DNA from 2 places in the Achromobacter veterisilvae genome. Region 2 is predicted to be linked to the other one. Evidence: predicted binding sites of a transcription regulator. Region 2 holds the regulator's gene; the other holds the start of a gene.
What was found. The regulator NrdR, encoded in region 2, represses ribonucleotide reductase genes. The targets are predictions, from matches to a motif close to CACNANATNTNGTG.

Region 1: the regulator NrdR is predicted to act here: its motif matches at 2,493-2,506, upstream of WHX56_RS18625 (ribonucleoside triphosphate reductase).

Annotation. Positions count from the first base shown of each region.
Region 1 is NZ_CP148753.1:3,997,549-4,001,925, reverse strand. Features, by position in the region: gene WHX56_RS18640 (hypothetical protein) at 1-199, opposite strand, end outside; gene WHX56_RS18635 (PepSY-associated TM helix domain-containing protein) at 427-2,034, shown strand; gene WHX56_RS18630 (DUF3325 domain-containing protein) at 2,031-2,381, shown strand; gene WHX56_RS18625 (ribonucleoside triphosphate reductase) at 2,513-4,377, shown strand, end outside.
Region 2 is NZ_CP148753.1:1,775,580-1,779,956, forward strand. Features, by position in the region: gene WHX56_RS08220 (YbhB/YbcL family Raf kinase inhibitor-like protein) at 1-453, shown strand, start outside; gene glyA (serine hydroxymethyltransferase) at 710-1,960, shown strand; gene nrdR (transcriptional regulator NrdR) at 2,147-2,629, shown strand; gene WHX56_RS08235 (GlxA family transcriptional regulator) at 2,650-3,612, opposite strand; gene WHX56_RS08240 (cysteine hydrolase family protein) at 3,631-4,194, opposite strand; gene ribD (bifunctional diaminohydroxyphosphoribosylaminopyrimidine deaminase/5-amino-6-(5-phosphoribosylamino)uracil reductase RibD) at 4,358-4,377, shown strand, end outside.

The DNA.
Region 1 (4,377 bases), 2.2 Mb from region 2:
CCAGTTGCTCGAACACGGTCAGCAGCACGCGGCGGTGCGTGCGGGTTTCTTCCAGGTACTCCAGCCATTCCTTCTTCAGGTCTTCGTTGACCGCGCAGGACACGGCGGTCTCGTAAATATTCAATCCTCCTATCTCGGTCTCCAGGGCCTGGTACAGCAATTCCTCTATCTGCGAGGCATTTCCGGCTTTGCGTTTCATTGGGCGCTCCTGTGTCGGGTCGTATCTCGATGCCGCGGCGGCGCGTCGGCGGCCTTGCGGTTGAGACGCGTGCCCAGCAAACCCCGTGCCCGCCGGCCCCCCTCGCCCTGGCGACCCTGGCCCCATTTCGCTTAGAATTGGAACCATTCTCAATAAAATCAGACCGTCCGGCTCGCGGCGGCATCACAATAAAGAGGCTCGTCCTGAAACCCGGTTTCCGCCTGTCCATGGCCTGGCTCCACACGTGGGCCGGCCTATGGTTCTCCTGGCTGCTGTTCGCTGTCTTCCTGACGGGCTCGCTGGCCGTTTTCTCCGAACCCATCACCCACTGGATGACGCCCGAGCACCAGGAAGCGGAAGCCCTGGCGGCGCAGAAGGAAAGCGTCCCGGTGGACCGGGCGCGGCGCTTCGAACTGGCCGTGGACTACATGACGCGCAACCACGGCGGCGCCGGCATGTGGGAAATCTGGCCCGTCGACCGCTTCCACGACAACGGGCTGACGGCCTACTGGTTCGACAAGAACGGCATGTATGCCGACGCCGACCTGGATCCCGACACCGGCGCCGAACTGGACGACCACCATGAGGCCGCGGGCCGCGCCACCCTGGGCGGCTCGCATTTCGTCGACTTCCACTACACCCTGCACGACGCGAACCTGGGCCTGTGGATCGTCGCCTTCGCCAGCATGGCGATGCTGGTCGCGCTGATTTCCGGCGTGGTGACGCACAAGCGCATCTTCAAGGACTTTTTCACCTTCCGCGCCCGGAAGGGGCAGCGTTCGTGGCTGGACGCGCACAATGCGGTGGCGGTGCTGACCCTGCCGTTCCAGTTCATGATCGCCTACACCGGCATCGTGATCTCCAGCGCCGCGCTCATGCCCGCCCCCATCGCCGCGAACTACGGCGCGGGGCCGGACGCCGCCCGGCGGTACCTGGCCGAAATGGAGGGCGAGGAAACCCTCGTGCGCAGCGGCATCGCGCAGGCGGTGCCGGCCCTGGAACCCATCGTGGCGCATGGCGAACGATTGATCGGGCAGACGGCGCGCGCCATCGTGATCCGCAACCCGGAAGACAGCTCCATGCGCATCGGCGTATATGGCTGGAACGAAGACGCGGACACCTTCCGCAGCATCAGCGCCACCACCGGCATGGCGGAGTTTTCCGCAAGCGGCGAACTGCTGCGCCTGCGGCCGCCGGGCGGCGTGCTGGGCGGCGCGCCCTCGCTGGCGCGCCAGGTGATGAGCGACCTGCACATGGCGAAATTCGGCGGCCTGGCCATCAAGTGGCTGTATTTCGTCTGCGGCCTGGCCGGCGCCGCCATGATGGGCACCGGGGCGGTGCTGTTCATGGTCAAGCGCCGCGCCAGGCACGGCGACGAATTCGGCGGCGCCACGGCGCGGGTCTACCGCCTGATCGAAGGGCTGAACGTGGCCGCGCTGGCCGGGCTGGCCATCGCCTGCATCGGCTATTTCTGGGCCAACCGCCTGCTGCCCGCCGCCCTGGAAAACCGCGCGGCGTGGGAACTGCGCGGCTTCTTCCTGATCTGGGCGCTGACCCTGGTCCATGCCTGGCTGTGCAGTCCCCGCCGCGCCTGGATCGCGCAACTGGGCCTGTTGTCGGCGCTGTGCCTGCTGCTGCCGCTGCTGTCCTTCGCCACCCTGGGCGACCATCCCTACGCGCAGATCGCGCGCGGCGACTGGGAAAGCGCCGGCGTCGAACTGGGCGCCCTGGCTTTCGGCGTACTATCGGGCTGGGCGGCCCTCCATGTGTGGAAGCGGCCCGCATCGGCGCCCTCGCGGCGCAAATCCCGCGCGAACGAAGAGGCTGCGGCATGAACACCAACGATCTGTACGCCGTTTCCATGGCCTTGCTGCTGACTTATTCCGGCATGGCCTGCCTGAGCCTGGCCATGCCGCGCCACTACGACCAGGTCTGGGGACGCGACCCGTCCGCCGGCCACACCCGGGCGTTGCGCGGAGCCGGCGTGCTCCTGCTGGCGCTGGCCCTGCTGCCCTGCGTCGGCCTGTGGGGCAATACGGTGGGCATGGTGGCCTGGCTGGGCTGGCTGTCGGCGGGCGCCCTGCTGTGGGTCGGGATGCTGTCCTGGGCGCCCCGCCCGGCGGCGCGCACCGCGGCGCTGGCCGTGGCGATATCGCTGGCCGGGGTCGGCATCGGGTTCTAGGTCGTGTTAACAAGGGCCCGATTGCGCGTTTGACGCGCATCAAGCCAGGCCGATATCCCGCGCTCGCGATGCGCCGCGCTCACCATATGTGGTGGTAGAGTTTTCATACCCTACTACATATGGTGTCAGTCATGCATATCCAGCACATTCTCAAGCGCGACGGGCGGGTCGTGGCATTCGACCGCGACAAGATCGTCCAGGCCATCGCGGCGGCGGGCCAGAGCACCGGGGAACTGGACCTGGCTGGCGCGCAGGCGCTGACCGACGCCGTCATCGCCGCCCTGGCCGACAACCCGTGCCCCGGCGTGGAAACCATCCAGAACCGCGTCGAGGAAGCCCTGGTCCAGGCGGGCCACTGGCGCACCGCGCGCGCCTACATCGTCTACCGCGAACAGCACGCCCGCCTGCGCTCGCTGCGCCACACGCTGGTGGACGTGGAAAGCGCCATGGAGGAATACCTGGAGCAGCGCGACTGGCGCGTCAACGCCAACGCCAACCAGGGCTACAGCCTGGGCGGCCTGATCCTGAACGTGGCCGGCAAGGTCACCGCCAACTACTGGCTGTCCAACGTCTTCGCGCCCGAGGCCGGGCAGGCCCACCGCGAAGGCGACATCCACATCCACGACCTGGACATGCTCAGCGGCTATTGCGCGGGCTGGTCGCTGCGCCAATTGCTGACCGAGGGGTTCAACGGCATCCCCGGCAAGGTCGAGGCCACGCCGCCGCGGCACATGTCGGCCGCCATCGGCCAGATCGTCAACTTCCTGGGCACGCTGCAGAACGAATGGGCCGGCGCGCAGGCCTTCAGTTCCTTCGATACCTACATGGCGCCCTTCATCCGCCGCGACGCCATGACGTACGGCGACGTGAAGCAGGCGATGCAGGAACTCATCTACAACCTGAACGTGCCCAGCCGCTGGGGCACGCAGACGCCTTTCACCAACCTGACCTTCGACTGGACCTGCCCGGCCGACCTGCGCGAACAGATCCCCTACGTGGGCGGCGAGGAAATGCCGTTCGCCTACGGCGACCTGCAAGCCGAAATGGACATGATCAACCGCGCCTACATCGAAGTCATGATGGCCGGCGACGCGAAGGGCCGCGTGTTCACCTTCCCCATTCCCACCTACAACATCACGCCCGACTTCGACTGGGACCATCCCAATACCGAACGCCTGTTCGAGATGACGGCGCGCTACGGACTGCCATACTTCCAGAACTTCCTGAATTCGGACCTGGAGCCGCACATGGTGCGTTCCATGTGCTGCCGCCTGCAACTGGACCTGCGCGAATTGCTCAAGCGCGGCAACGGCCTGTTCGGATCGGCCGAGCAGACCGGGTCGGTGGGCGTGGTGACCGTGAACTGCGCGCGCCTGGGCTACACCTGCCGGGGCGACGAAGCCCGGCTGATGGCGCGCCTGGACCACCTGCTGGAACTGGGCCGCGACGTGCTGGAGACCAAGCGCAAGGTGGTGCAGCGCTACATCGACCAGGGACTCTATCCCTACACCCGCCGCTACCTGGGCACGCTGCGCAATCACTTCAGCACCCTGGGCGTGAACGGCATCAACGAAATGATCCGCAACTTCACGGACGACGCCGAAGACCTCACCACCGCGGCCGGCCACGCGATGGCGCTGCGGCTGCTGGACCGCGTGCGCGAGCGCATGACCGAGTTCCAGGAACAGACGGGCCACCTGTACAACCTCGAAGCCACCCCCGCCGAAGGCACCACCTACCGCTTCGCCCGCGAAGACAGGAAGCGCTATCCCGGCATCCTGCAGGCCGGCAGCGAATCGCAGCCTTACTACACCAATTCCAGCCAGTTGCCGGTGGGCCACACCGACGATCCGTTCCATGCGCTGGAACTGCAGGAAGCGCTGCAAAGCAAGTACACCGGCGGCACCGTGCTGCACCTGTACATGAACGAAGCGGTCTCGTCCGCCGGCGCGTGCAAGCAACTGGTGCGCCGCGCGCTGTCGAACTTCCGGCTGCC
Region 2 (4,377 bases):
AACCAGGAAGGCCGCGAAGTGCCGGCCGATCTGCCGCGCGTGGACTTTTTCCATTGGGTGCTGGTGGACCTGGCCGCCGACATGCGCGAGATCGAGGAAGGCGCCTTCTCCAACGGCATCACGCCGCGCGGCAAGGGCGGCCCCCTGGCGCCTATGGACGCCCGCCAGGGCATCAACTCCTATTCCTCGTGGTTCGCGAACGACCACGACATGAGCGGGGACTATTTCGGCTACGACGGCCCGTGCCCGCCCTGGAACGACTCGCTGGTGCACAGGTACGTGTTCACGCTGTACGCCCTGGACGTGCACAGCCTGAACCTGCAAGGTTCCTTCACCGGCGAAGACGCGTTGCGGGCCTTGCAGAAGCATGTGCTGGCCAAGGCGTCCCTGACGGGCACCTATACGCTCAACCCGAAGCTCGCGCCCAAGCAGATCGGCGCCACGTCCGCCTGACGCGGCCGCGCCGCCAATCGGGGGTCGCCATGCGGCCCCTTTTTCTTTGCATGAAAGTTCCTCAAGTCGGGTTGAGAGGGGTTTCCGGGCGCGGGACGATGGCGTGGTTTTCGCGCCCGTCGAGGCGATTTTGCCGGGATTGAAGGCATTTTGGCGGCAATCGATCGGGCCCGACGCGGTAAACTATCCGGCATTCTCCGGGTTTACCCACCCGGCGCCGTTTTCTCCTTTCTTACCGTCTCAGGAACCCCCCGTCATGTTTGACCGCAACCTCACCCTGTCCAAGGCTGACCCGGACGTTTGGGCCGCCATCCAGAAGGAAGACGTTCGCCAAGAGCAGCACATCGAGCTGATCGCTTCGGAGAACTATGCCAGCCCGGCCGTCATGGAAGCCCAGGGCACGCAGCTCACGAACAAGTACGCCGAAGGCTATCCGGGCAAGCGCTACTACGGTGGTTGCGAGTACGTGGACGTGGTCGAGCAACTGGCCATCGACCGCCTGAAGCAGATCTTCGGCGCCGAGGCCGCCAACGTGCAGCCCAACTCGGGCTCGCAGGCCAACCAGGGCGTGTACATGGCCGTCCTGAAGCCGGGCGACACCGTGCTGGGCATGAGCCTGGCCGAAGGCGGCCACCTGACGCACGGCGCGTCGGTCAACGCGTCGGGCAAGCTGTACAACTTCATCTCGTACGGCCTGGACGAAAACGAGGTCCTGAACTACGCGCAGGTCGAGCAACTGGCCCGCGAACACAAGCCCAAGCTGATCGTGGCGGGCGCCTCCGCCTACGCCCTGCACATCGATTTCGAGCGCATGGCCCGCATCGCCCGTGAAAACGGCGCGCTGTTCATGGTCGACATCGCCCACTACGCGGGCCTGGTCGCCGGCGGCGCCTATCCCAACCCGGTGCCCCACGCCGACTTCGTCACCTCGACGACGCACAAGTCGCTGCGCGGCCCGCGCGGCGGCGTCATCATGATGAAGGCCGAGCACGAAAAAATCGTCAACTCGGCCATCTTCCCCGGCATCCAGGGCGGTCCGCTGATGCACGTCATCGCCGGCAAGGCGGTTGCCTTCAAGGAAGCGCTGGAGCCCGAATTCAAGGACTACGCGCAGCAAGTGGTCAAGAACGCCAAGGTGCTGGCCGACACGCTGGTCAAGCGCGGCCTGCGCATCGTCTCGGGCCGCACCGAAAGCCACGTCATGCTGGTGGACCTGCGTTCCAAGGGCATCACGGGCAAGGAAGCGGAAGCCGTGCTGGGCCAGGCCCACATCACGGTCAACAAGAACGCCATCCCGAACGACCCGGAAAAGCCCTTCGTGACCAGCGGCATCCGCCTGGGCACGCCGGCCATGACCACCCGCGGCTTCAAGGAAGCGGAAGCCGAACTGACCGCCAACCTGATCGCCGACGTGCTGGACAACCCGCGCGACGAAGCGAACATCGCCGCCGTGCGCGCCCGCGTCAATGAACTGACCTCGCGCCTGCCGGTCTACGGCAAGAAGTAAGCCCACGACCCGCCCGCGGGCCCCGCGCCCGCGTTCGGGTCCCACGCAAAGGGACGGCCCCGCAAGGCGCCGTCCCTTTGCTTTTCGGGCCCCGGGGGGCCGGGATTAGCCCGTATTGGCGCTGGCAGCCCGGCGCATCGTTACAATATGCTTAACTATTGCCACCAGTGTCTTTAGGGATCACACATGCGGTGTCCATTTTGCGGCCATGCCGAAACGCAGGTCGTCGACAGCCGGGTCTCGGAAGAGGGCGACGCCATCCGCCGCCGCCGCCGCTGCCTGTCCTGTGACAAGCGATTCACCACCTACGAGCGGGTGGAGCTTGCCATGCCTTCCGTCGTGAAGCGCAACGGCAGCCGCAGCGACTACGATCCCGGCAAGCTGCGCGCGAGCCTGAGCCTGGCGCTGCGCAAGCGGCCCGTCAGCACCGAAGACGTGGACGCGGCGGTCGCCCGCATCGAAGAGCAACTGCTGGCCAGCGGGCTGCGGGAAGTGCCGACCGAGCACATCGGCGAACTCGTCATGAACGAACTGCGCAAGCTCGACAAGGTGGCGTACGTGCGTTTCGCGTCGGTCTACAAGAGCTTCGAGGACATCGGCGAATTCGTCGAGGCCATCCGCGAGATGCAGGGCCCGCTGCTGCCCGGGAAGCTGCGCAAGGAAAACTAGCCCGCGCCGCGTGGGCGCCGTCAGCGCGGGGCGGCCGCGCGCGCCACGCTGGGCGTGAGCGGCTGGAACTTGCGCCAGACGCGCCGCATGTGCTGCGCCGACCCGAAACCCGACTTCTCCGCCACGCGCTCCAGGTCCAGCCGGGTCTCGCGCAGCAAGTCGCGCGCCAGCGCGACGCGTATCTGATAGAGATAGTCCATCGGCGTGCATCCCGCGTGCTCGCGGAACAGCCGGGTCAGGTGGCGGGCGCTGGTATGCGCATGGTCCGCCAGCGATTGCGCCGACCAGGGCGCGGCCGGATCGCGGATGACCGCATCCTGCACCCGGTGCACGCCCGGATGCAGGTGGCTGCGGTGGTCCAGCCAGGGCGACAGCGTGGAATCCGTGCCGGCGCGCCGTTGGTAGACCACCATGTCGCGCGCCACCTCGCTGGCCACGCGCGGCCCGCAATGGCGCGACACCATGTGCAGCGCCAGGTCGATGCCCGCCGTGATCCCCGCGCTGCTGACCAGCTTGCCGTCCTCGACGAAGATGCGGTTGTCGTGCAGGCGCGCGCTGGGGTCGATGCTGGCCAACTGTTCCAGGCAGGTGTGGTGCGTCGTGCATTCGCGCTGCCGGGTCAGGCCGGCGGCCGCGGCGAACAGCGCGCCCGCGCAGACGGTCATCAGCGTGAAGCCGTCCGCCGGGTGCCGGACGGCCAGCCAGTCGATGATGGCCCGGGCGCCGGGGTCTTCCAGGCGAGTCGGCTTGCCCACGATGCCCGAGATGATGACCAGGGCTTCCGGCGGCACCGCCGCCGGCAGCGCCTTGACGTGCGCCAGGTGCAGCCCGGGAATGCCGCTTTCGACTTCTCGGGACGGGCCGCAGAAATGCTGTTCGAACGTCCCGGGACACAGCTTGTTGGCCACCCGGAAGGCCTCCGCCGGGCCGGCCACGTCCAGCAGGACGATGCCCTGCGACAGCACGAAATACACCGGAACCATGGGGGCTTCCGCGGCCGGCTAGGCCGTCAGCGCATCGGCGGCGCGCGCGATGCGGGCGAAGCGCCCCTGCAGGACCAGTTCGGTGCGGTCGCGGATCTCGGCCGGCGTGTAGTGCTTGCCGGACGGGCTTTGCATGGCGAACGTCAGGGTGGCGTCGGTGGGGAACACCACCTTGAAGCCGGCGTCGCTGGCATGGCGCGACGTGGTCTCGCAGCACTGTTCGGTGCGGATGCCGCAGACGATGACGCCTTCGATACCGTGTTCGCGCAGCCAATCCTGCAGGCTGGCGCCGCCGGCGTCCTTGGCGTAGAGCGACGAATGCACGGTCTTGTGGAACACGGCCGCGGGGGCGACGCGCAGTTCCTTCAGCGTCCGGACGTGGCCCGAGGCCAGCGAGAAGGGGTTGGCGGGGTCGCTGGAGGTGCTGGTGTGGAACACCTGGAGCACCGGAATGTCCTGGGCGGCGGCCGCATCGATCAGCGATTGGATCTGCTGCACGAAGGCCGGATACTCGGTTTCATCCCAAAACGGACGGTGCCGGAAAGATTCTTGTACGTCGATGACGATCAGCGCTTGTTTCATGGGACCGGGCTCCTGGCACGGGAATAAGAAGGGTGTAGTTCTATTTTTACTGCAATCCCGGGCGTTCGCGAGCATCGCGGAAGACGCCTATCGGCCCGAAACGGACATTTGGTGACAGTGCCGTGCCGGCGCGCCGGCGGCCGCGGCGACATACAATCCCAGCATGATGATCCCGAGCGACAC